Regions from separate parts of the Rossellomorea oryzaecorticis genome, predicted to be linked through region 2. Evidence: riboswitches for the same ligand, from Rfam matches in the RefSeq annotation. Region 2 holds a riboswitch; each other region holds the start of a gene.
What was found. A riboswitch is a leader RNA that binds a small molecule or an ion and turns the genes downstream of it on or off. The one in region 2 is predicted to bind cyclic di-GMP.

Region 1 (3,121 bases), on a different contig from region 2:
GAAGAAGAAACAAGGAGAGGTTTCTTCTCAAAAAGATAAAATCAACGGTGAAATTAATAAAAAGAAATCAGAAATCAACGCAAACATCAGCAAGCAGCAGGAAATCAAAGCGAAAATCGCTGAGTTCGATGCGAAGATAAGAGATACAGAAAATAAAATCGCTGAAAAAGCGAAAGAGATCGATGAAACAAATGCAGAAATCGATCAGTTAAAAGAAGAAATCAAAGAGCTCGAAGAAAAAATCAAAGAGCGTAACGAACTTTTAAAAGAACGTGCACGTGCGATTCAGGAAAAAGGCGGCTCTGCAAACTATCTTGATGTCCTTCTCGGCGCTGAAAGCTTCGGTGACTTCATCAACCGGGTCACTGCAGTAAACACGATTGTGAGTGCAGATAAAAAAATCATGGACGAGCAAAAGAGAGACCAGGAAGAATTAGAGAAGAAGAAATCACAAGTTGAAACGAAATTAGCAGAATTAGAAAGCGATAAAGCAAGCCTTGAAACATTGAAGCAAGACCTTAACAGCGAAAAAGCCCAAAAAGCTGAATTGTTCAAGCAGCTTGAAAAGCAGCAGGCTTCACTTGAAAAAGAAAAAGTGAACTTGCAAAAAGAATCTAATGAATTAGCTAAAATGGAACAGCAAATCGGAGGAGAAATCCAGGCAGAACAGGCCCGTTTGGCTGAACTTGCCCGTCAGCGAGAACTTGAGAAGAAGAGACAGGCAGAAGCTGCAGCGGCAGCAGCAGCCAAGAAGGCTAAAGCTTCTACAACTTCAAGCAGCAGCGGAGGCTCTTCCGCATCGGCTTCAGCACCAGCCAGCGTTCCTGTAAGTTCCGGAGCATGGACAAGACCAGCATCCGGTGCCATTACTACTGAATTTGGCTGGGATACGTTAAACGGGGAATCCCGCTACCACTACGGTACGGATATTGCAGCTCGCGGAACTGTTCCAGTTGTTGCAGCAGCAGATGGATATGTCATCAAGAGTCATTACAGCTCAAGTTACGGAAACGTTGTGTACATCACGCACTCAATCAACGGACAAACCTTTACTACAGTGTATGCCCATATGTCTTCTGCCCTGGTAAGCTCAGGACAACCTATCGATAAAGGTCAGCAAATCGGTTACATGGGTAATACAGGATATTCTTTCGGACAGCATCTTCACTTCGAACTTCACCAAGGTTCTTGGAATGCGGCGAAATCAAATGCTATAAACCCGCGTAGATATATCAACCTTTAATAGAATAGCAGCTTGATAGAATCCTGCCATAGGTTTATGGCAGGATTTTTTTGGATAAAAACATTCCACAAGAAACCCTTATCCTTATAGGATATTCATAAAAGAATAATTCCTTCCCCTTACAAACCATACGCAATCATGTATAATGAAATTAATGTCGAAAAAAGAAAATTTTCACACAAAAAACACTTTTAAAACTTGGGTAATGCTGGTACTATAGTATTATTGTAAAAACTCAAATACACATCATTTGTACTACGTATCAACCTGCGATAAAGGCAAACTAATTCGAAAGATTAGGACGCAAAGCCACGGATCTAACGTTTCCGAAACTATGACCGCCGGGCTGCCGAAAAGGATTGGAAGATAAATGACGCTGTTTCATCATTTACTGCCTGCCATTCTTTTTGGCGGGCAATTTTTATTTTAATAAAACTACTGTCTCTGAAGCCTATGGAAGTTCAGGTTTGGAAAGGAGAAGTGAAGATGGAACAAGGAAATATTTCCGACATAAGAAGACAGTTGCGCAGCTTTTGCAGGAGAAACCGTTCCACTTTGAAAAAGTTCAGCTCCTATACAGCAGAGGAAATCAGCGACATGGTATTAAGCAGGCTGGGTTATGAAGAGGTAAAGAGGATCGTTGACGACATCAAGGTGATCGACCGCCGCGGAGGCAACACAGGCTTTTACTTAATGATGATCCTGGAAGCACTGAAAGGATCCCAATCGGCCGATTCAAAAGATAGAGCCATTATATGATAAACTCCGGGTGTCCACTTTGACAGCCGGTTTTTTTGATTCCCGAGAGCAATTACTTGATTGCCTGAAAGATACATATCATACTCTAATACATAAAGGGGTATCGTAAGGCGATTTTCCTTTTAAAAGTCTATTTACCAGGAAAAACGAAGACAATAGAGAAATAAGCAGTCTATGGAAACGTATCTTATTAACAGGAGGGACCAATCATGGAAGGACACGGACATTTATTCGAACATCACAAAGCTTCAAAACTGCTCGATCCAAAGCGTCAGGAAATGGTGCCGGTGGAAAAAGTACTTCAGCTTCTTCAATTAAAAAAAGATGACCTCGTCGCAGACCTCGGCTGCGGAAACGGCTATTTGACACTGCCGATCGCGAAGGAAGTCGATACTAAGGTTCATGCCGTCGACCTGCAGCAAGAAATGCTCGAATATCTCCAGCACCGTGCAGGGGAAGCTGGCGTCTCGAACATCGAATACGAAAAATCTTCGCTCGAATACTTAAGCTTCAACAAGAACACCCTGGATAAAATCGTATCTGCCTTTGTTTTACATGAGGTGCCCAATCTCACCAAAGTATTCCAAGACCTTAGCGACATGCTGACGGACGATGGCCTTTGGCTCATCCTGGACTGGGAGGCAGTGGAGTCAGAAATGGGACCGCCGCTGGAAGAGCGGATTCCATCTGATGAACTGGCACAGCAGCTCGAGACAGCCGGGTTCGAAACGGAAGTCGGGCATTTGCACCCTTCAGTTTATTATATTGTGGTGCGTAAGGGGTAAAGATGGAGGGTTGCTGGTGCCAGGCACAAATCACCCAATCTGTGCCTGGCACCAATAATGCAGAATGTGTACCTGGTACAAACCGCTGGAATTGTACCAGGTACAAAAATCGTTCCAGGCTCAATCCCCCGTAATTGAACCTGGCTCAAAACACCGAATCTGAGCCAGGCACCACCCCCACCCAACCCCCCCCCAATCCCCAACCACAAAAAAATCCCTACCCTCTTAACAAACCCTTAACATTCCCCCGCCATACTATTGGTATAAAAGGAGTGAACAATGTATGGTAGAAGTATCAATTTGGTTTGCGCTCGCAGCAGGGGCGCTGTCGTTT
Region 2 (3,121 bases):
CCCCGGCTTTTACACCTGACTTGATCTGAACCTTGCCGTTCACTTCCAGTCCTGTTTCGACGGTTTTCTTTTTCACGGTACCTTTTTCAGTCAGCACCCAGATATGTTTTTTCTTCCCTGACTTTTCTACTGCCGTTACAGGCACCACCAATGCATTCTTCACTTCATCGGTAATCACCGATACAAATACATGATGTCCAGGCAGGAGTTTATTTTCATTATCCTGCAGCGTAATCTCAATTGGATACATGCTGTCCGTTTCGATGTGCGGATCCCGTTTAGGGAGAGTGGATACATCCGATATGAGCCCCTTCAGGGTTTTCTTTTCAACCTCTGACTGAACCTTCGCGTCCATGTTTTCTTCCACGTCCATGATTTCCTTTTCCGTCAGGTCTGCCGTCACGACCACAGCATCAGAGGCAATCGTGATCAGCGGGTTCTGGACGGAGTGGGAGAGTTCTTTGACTGTACCTTCCCCGCTGCTTTCGACGGTCAGCGTGGTTTCATATGATTCCAGATCGGAAATCTGACGCTCAAGGCTGTCGATTTGGTTTTCCAGGCGATCTATCTCGAGTTCCCGAGAGGCAATTTCCTTCTTTATATCATATTCTGTTTCAAGAGCACTTGCTTCGAGCGGCATCTCTTTTTCTTCATCAAATGAAGAAGGGAGTGAGTTCTCGAGGCGTTCCAGGTCGGATATATTGTCATCGATACTGTCGATTTCATCTTCGAGCTGATCGACCTCAGATTCCAGTACATCTTTTTGGCCTGTGAAGTCGGTCACTTCATATTCGTACAGCGGCGTGCCCGCTTTCACTTCATCGCCTTCTTTGACGAGGAACTTTTTAAAAGAACCGAATTCATCGTTAAAATATAGATAAGTTTCCTCAGCTGAAGTGACAACACCTGATTTAGGAAGCTCTTCCTGTAGATCGGCTTTATCAAGTGCTTCCCATTGTTCGATCCGGACTTCCCGGTCAACTTTGCTCTTTGCCTTTTCGATCAGGTAAGCATTTGTACCGACAAACAGGAGAGACAAAGCTAGACCAGTGTATAATACTTTGCGCTTATTCATAAATGATCCCAGCCTTTAGACGTTAAATTAAAGTAGAAAAATCGATATAGGCTAAAAATGCTGTAATTGCCCAGAAAAAAAGATTGGTCAGTAAGATGACTAACCAGATCAGCCAGTTCTTTTGTGCAGTTAGCTTCTTAAGCCCTTTGTATTGAATGAAGAATATCCAGATTTTAAATAACGAGAAGCTCCCCAAGAAATAAATGACCCATGGATTCTCCGTTATGTATTGGGCAATGACTCCTAGAGAGAAGGGAGACGAGAACCAATCAAGTGAGAGGAATAAAGATAAAGGGATATAGGTCAATCTTTCAAGTAACAGAATGAGAAGTACCAGTCCCTGTACGATGACAAGCTTTCGGTATTCCCCTTCCTCTGAAATTGTCCAAAAAACAAGGGCCGGGACAAATAAGATGATGGCTGCATATAACAAACCCAAAATAATACGTCCGAGAAGAAACATGGATTTTTCTAATTCAAAAGCGGTCGGAGAAAGTGCGGAAATCTCTTTTGAAAGAGGGTCCATCCCTATTCCGAAAGAGGATATAAGGCCAAAAATAATAACAGATAAGAGAAAAAGAATGGATATATTTTGACGGTATCCTCTTAATATTTCCATCTCTTTAAGTTGGTAAAAAAAATAAGACGGTTGTTTTAGTCCTTTAAGAAGTTTTACTTTATTTTGCATAAATATGGGTCCTCCAACAAATTTTGAATGCATCTTTTATTCTATCGAAATTCCTCGAACTTTTCCATAAAATGTAGAATGAAAGTTTATGAAAATAAAAAAGCGTCATCAAGACGCTTTTACATGTGGTAACTAAGGTATGTTGTTCCTGCAACCAGTACGATGGTAAAAACAAATAAGCTTATGTACATCCACATTTTACGAGCTTTCTTTTTTTGCATCATTTCCTCAGGTGTTAAAAAAGACATACTGAAATACTCCCCCTTTGGTTTGGTAGCTGGCTGGCATTAAAAAAGCCCCTGTAGCTTTGCGTCACCATTTTTCAATGATTTTGCCGTTTCAATCCATACCATCATCATATCGGATGCTCATAGGTTCTTTTAATAGGTAAAAGGTAACAAATCAAAAAAATATTCTCAAAATTATATTTGAGCTCGGGTGTATAATTCTGGTAAAATATCAATTAATTGAGGTTTGAAATTTCGACATAGAGTGTATTAAAGTAGTAGAAACATGTTTGAATTCGTAGGAGGTTGTCTTTTTGAATAAGAAAGTCAGCAAGGAGCAGCATGTTCTCTCTGTCATGCAAAAAGCATTCGACAAAGGGCAGCAGGGGAATATGGATGCGAATAAAATGTTAAATTGGCTAAAACAAGAACTGCAAAGTGAATATACATTACAAAACGAAAAAGCACTCTAAACCCTCCCCGGTTAAAGAGTGCTTTTTCACTGTAAAGCAGAGAGGGACGGGCCTTTAGCTTGCTAAAGGCCCGTCCCTCTCTAATTGACGTTTACCAGTCTTTTGCAAAGGTGTACAGGGAGGCGGAGATGTTTATGAACTTTTCTTGTCGTTTCTCCGTCTGATAGGTGATCGATGCCAGTGTTCTTTTTAGTTTAGGATGTTCATCAAGCATTTTTAAGATGGCAGCCGTTTCTTCATCTTCGAATGATTCCCTCAGTATCATCGGATCTGTTGAATAACCTTCACGCTCTTCCCCGTAAAGAATACGATTCATTTCTTCTGTGGGAATCTTGTACACTTCTTTGAATTTTAACAGCGTGTCCAATGAGATTTCCCTTTTTCCGCTCTCATAATTCGAGAGACCTCCTGGACTGATATTCAGTCTTTCGGCAGCTTCTGTCTGTTGCAGACCAAGAACCTCTTCTCTGTAACGTCTTAGTTCTTTATGTAACTCAAGCTTCATCATTTTCACCGACTATCCCTTTTCCTTCAAGATAATCTTTTTATCTGCTCGTTTCGGATTATTCAACATATCGAAAATGTAATTATGTTTTCAATATGAAAATTATGTATCTGTCTGTATATCGTTACGTAAAACTGTAGTGCTATAATATAG
Region 3 (3,121 bases), on a different contig from region 2:
AGTAGTGGCTAATTTCGGCAGGCGGCGGGACCTTTCCCTCGATACCGGCCTCCCGAAGGAAGAACAGGAGGTCCCCGACGGATCGATTATGATCATCCTCGCGACAGACGCCCCAATGAATGATAGACAGCTCAAGCGGCTGGCCAAGCGGGCTTCATTCGGCCTGTCCAGGACCGGATCGTATGCTGCGCACGGGAGCGGTGATATTGTCCTCGCATTCTCCACTGCCCATAAGGTCCCGCATCAACCGGACGAGTCCAATACAACCACTTATCCGTTCATCAAAGAAGACGGAGAGCTCATTTCTACCCTGTTCGAAATGGCTGTTGAGTGTGTCGAAGAAGCGATTTGGAATGCCCTGGCCAAGGCAGAAACAACCACCGGAAGGAATGGCCGGCTTGTGGAAGCCATTCCGCCGGAGCTGCTTGCCGGTTTAAGGAAATAAGGAAAAGGGAAATGGTATCCTGCCTTTAAAATGACTTTTTCCCAGGGAAAAGAGGAAGGATAAGATGAAGGTTGAAGAATGAAAGGAAGTGAAACGATGAATTACACACCGCTGCCTCTCTCTTTTTACGAGCAGCCCACGCTGGAACTGGCGCAGGGCTTATTAGGATGTGTGCTCGTGAAGGAAACCGAAGAAGGAATCGCTTCGGGTTATATCGTGGAAACAGAAGCGTATCTCGGTCCGGAAGACAGGGCCGCCCACAGCTTCGGCAACCGCCGGACAAAACGGACGGAAATCATGTTTCATGAAGCCGGCCGGGTTTATACATATTTGATGCATACCCATTGCCTTGTGAATGTTGTCGCTGCAGAAATCGGGGTGCCGAATGCCATCCTGATAAGGGCAGTCGAACCGCTGGAGGGACTCGACTTAATGACAGAGAGAAGGAAGGGCCATCCGATGAAAAACTGGACGAGCGGCCCGGGCAAATTGACGAAAGCATTAGGGATCACGATGGAGGACTATGGAAGGTTCTATACTGAACCCCCGCTTATCATATCAGAAGGGTATACCCCGCCTGAGATTGCCGCCGGTAAAAGAATTGGAATCGATAACTCGGGGGAAGCAAAAGATTATCCGTGGCGCTTCTGGGTGAAGGGAAATCCTTATGTCTCCAGATGAACAACCAGATTCTAAATTTTCAAATAAATAATAGAAAAATAATCCCAATGTACTAGTTTTATGGTATATTTTACTTAATAAGACCTTATTCTACATAAAATGATACATTTCGCATTGGGAGCTGTGAACCTGACTGATAGATGGGCGCTTGCATTCAGGGGAGCTAGTGGCGCAACCGACCACATACGAAGGAATTTACGTTCTTTCATGTGGTCTTTTTTTATGCCGTTCAAACGTCCAAAAACTCTTAACAAAGAAAGTACAGGGGATTTATGAATATTTTTACGATTTTTCAAAATGACTATATCTATCATGATTATCAGCCGTTATTCACGATGGGGCATACCCCGTCGCTTTATGGATATGAGGCGCTGATGAGGAATACCCATAAGGAAAATCCTGAAACGCTTTTCCAGACAGCGATGAGGGCGAACATCTTATATAAGCTGGATACCTTGTCGATCACAAAGGCAATCGAGGGTTTTCTCGGTCATCACAATGGAAGCGGGAAGCTATTCGTGAATGTCTATGTGACGACACTTTTACATCCAAGCTTCCACACTTACTTCGATCATCTCATGGAAACATACCCCGGAGCACGCGGCCGGTTGATCCTGGAATTGAATGAATCGACTCCGGACGAACTTTGGCAGAACCCTTTATTGTTGAGAACGCTGAAAAGCCTTAAACGATACGATGTTTTATATGCTATTGATGATTTCGGACAAGGGACGGCCTCGATAAAGAAGTCCATCGAATTTGAACCCGATATCATCAAGCTTGATCGGTATTTTGCCAAAGAGCTTGCCTGGAGTAAAAGGAAACAGAGATTCATCTCTTTCTTTCAACAATTTTACGGAAATGATGCAATCATTATTTTGGAAGGAATTGAAAAGGAAGAAGATATGCTGGCAGCCAAAGAACTTGGCATTACCATTGGGCAGGGATATTTTCTCGGGAAGCCGAGTAAGCTGCTTGCATAATAACAAAAAGGCTTGAATAGGAGTTGTCGGGGAACGGAAACTTCATATGAAATGAAATTGTTTTAATTGAAATGAAATTGAAAAAATTTACAGCTTCCTTTAAACTGAAGAAAAAGGAAAAAGGGGATTATTATGAGGGTTTTGAAGTTTCCGATGAAAATGATATTTTATTATTTTCTTGGTTTGATGGGTATTTTGGCTGTTAGTATAGCTCCTCAAGCATTCAGTGAGCGAGGAGTGTATAACTTCATAGGTTACTTCGAAGAATTCATCAAGTTTATATTTTATTTCATTGAGCCGGAGAATTGGATTTATTATTACAAGAATCAACCTGTTGAGCTGTTGGAATTTCTATGGACGCCATACCTATACTCCTTAAAGATTTTGGGGGGAGCTTTGGCCATAGGTCTCGGGCTTGCACTAATTTTAAATTTGATTACCGTCTTTCTGCCCCGCTGGTTGACTGAACCGATCAAGAAGCTTCTAAATCTGCTTGAAACTGTTCCGGATCTGATGTTTGCTTTTCTTCTCCAATTATTCATTGTTTTTATATTCAAAAAATTCGGTGTTGAGTTAATGCTATTTACCGCTTACGGGGAAGAGACGGTATATCTTGCCCCGATGATTACTCTCGCTGTCATACCGATGATCTCTTTTTTTCGGATTCTTCTTTTAATTACAGAAGAGGAATTTATGAAACCCCATATTGAATTCGCACAAAGCAAAGGGTTATCAAAATGGAAAATATTCCGTTCACATGTAATGAAAAATGTGTCACCGAGCTTTTTTTATCATGGAAAAATCATTATCTGGGGCATGCTCTCAAGTTTGTTCATCATCGAAACAATTTTTAATACGAGAGGAATAACGTACTTCATCACTGATGATTTCAGGCCGATTGTCATTGCAGTCTCCCTATTACTCATTTTCACCCCATTCTTTGTCATATATCAAGGAGTATATCTGTGGGTGAATGATGGAAGCGGGGAAGACCTTACTAAATATAAGAAAG

Region 1: another riboswitch for cyclic di-GMP. It lies ahead of ACKA06_RS05425 (hypothetical protein); the one in region 2 lies ahead of ACKA06_RS13325 (hypothetical protein).
Region 3: another riboswitch for cyclic di-GMP. It lies ahead of ACKA06_RS19680 (EAL domain-containing protein); the one in region 2 lies ahead of ACKA06_RS13325 (hypothetical protein).

Annotation. Positions count from the first base shown of each region.
Region 1 is NZ_JBJOSA010000003.1:246,632-249,752, reverse strand. It holds gene ACKA06_RS05430 (murein hydrolase activator EnvC family protein) at 1-1,243, shown strand, start outside; cyclic di-GMP riboswitch class I at 1,511-1,597, shown strand; gene ACKA06_RS05425 (hypothetical protein) at 1,730-2,002, shown strand; gene ACKA06_RS05420 (class I SAM-dependent methyltransferase) at 2,212-2,787, shown strand; gene ACKA06_RS05415 (cytochrome c biogenesis CcdA family protein) at 3,071-3,121, shown strand, end outside.
Region 2 is NZ_JBJOSA010000010.1:127,406-130,526, forward strand. It holds gene ACKA06_RS13320 (efflux RND transporter periplasmic adaptor subunit) at 1-1,075, opposite strand, end outside; gene ACKA06_RS13325 (hypothetical protein) at 1,098-1,763, opposite strand; cyclic di-GMP riboswitch class I at 2,033-2,109, opposite strand; gene ACKA06_RS13330 (hypothetical protein) at 2,305-2,463, shown strand; gene ACKA06_RS13335 (helix-turn-helix domain-containing protein) at 2,555-2,971, opposite strand.
Region 3 is NZ_JBJOSA010000027.1:27,323-30,443, forward strand. It holds gene ACKA06_RS19670 (DmpA family aminopeptidase) at 1-445, shown strand, start outside; gene ACKA06_RS19675 (DNA-3-methyladenine glycosylase) at 524-1,126, shown strand; cyclic di-GMP riboswitch class II at 1,235-1,316, shown strand; gene ACKA06_RS19680 (EAL domain-containing protein) at 1,399-2,109, shown strand; gene ACKA06_RS19685 (ABC transporter permease subunit) at 2,242-3,121, shown strand, end outside.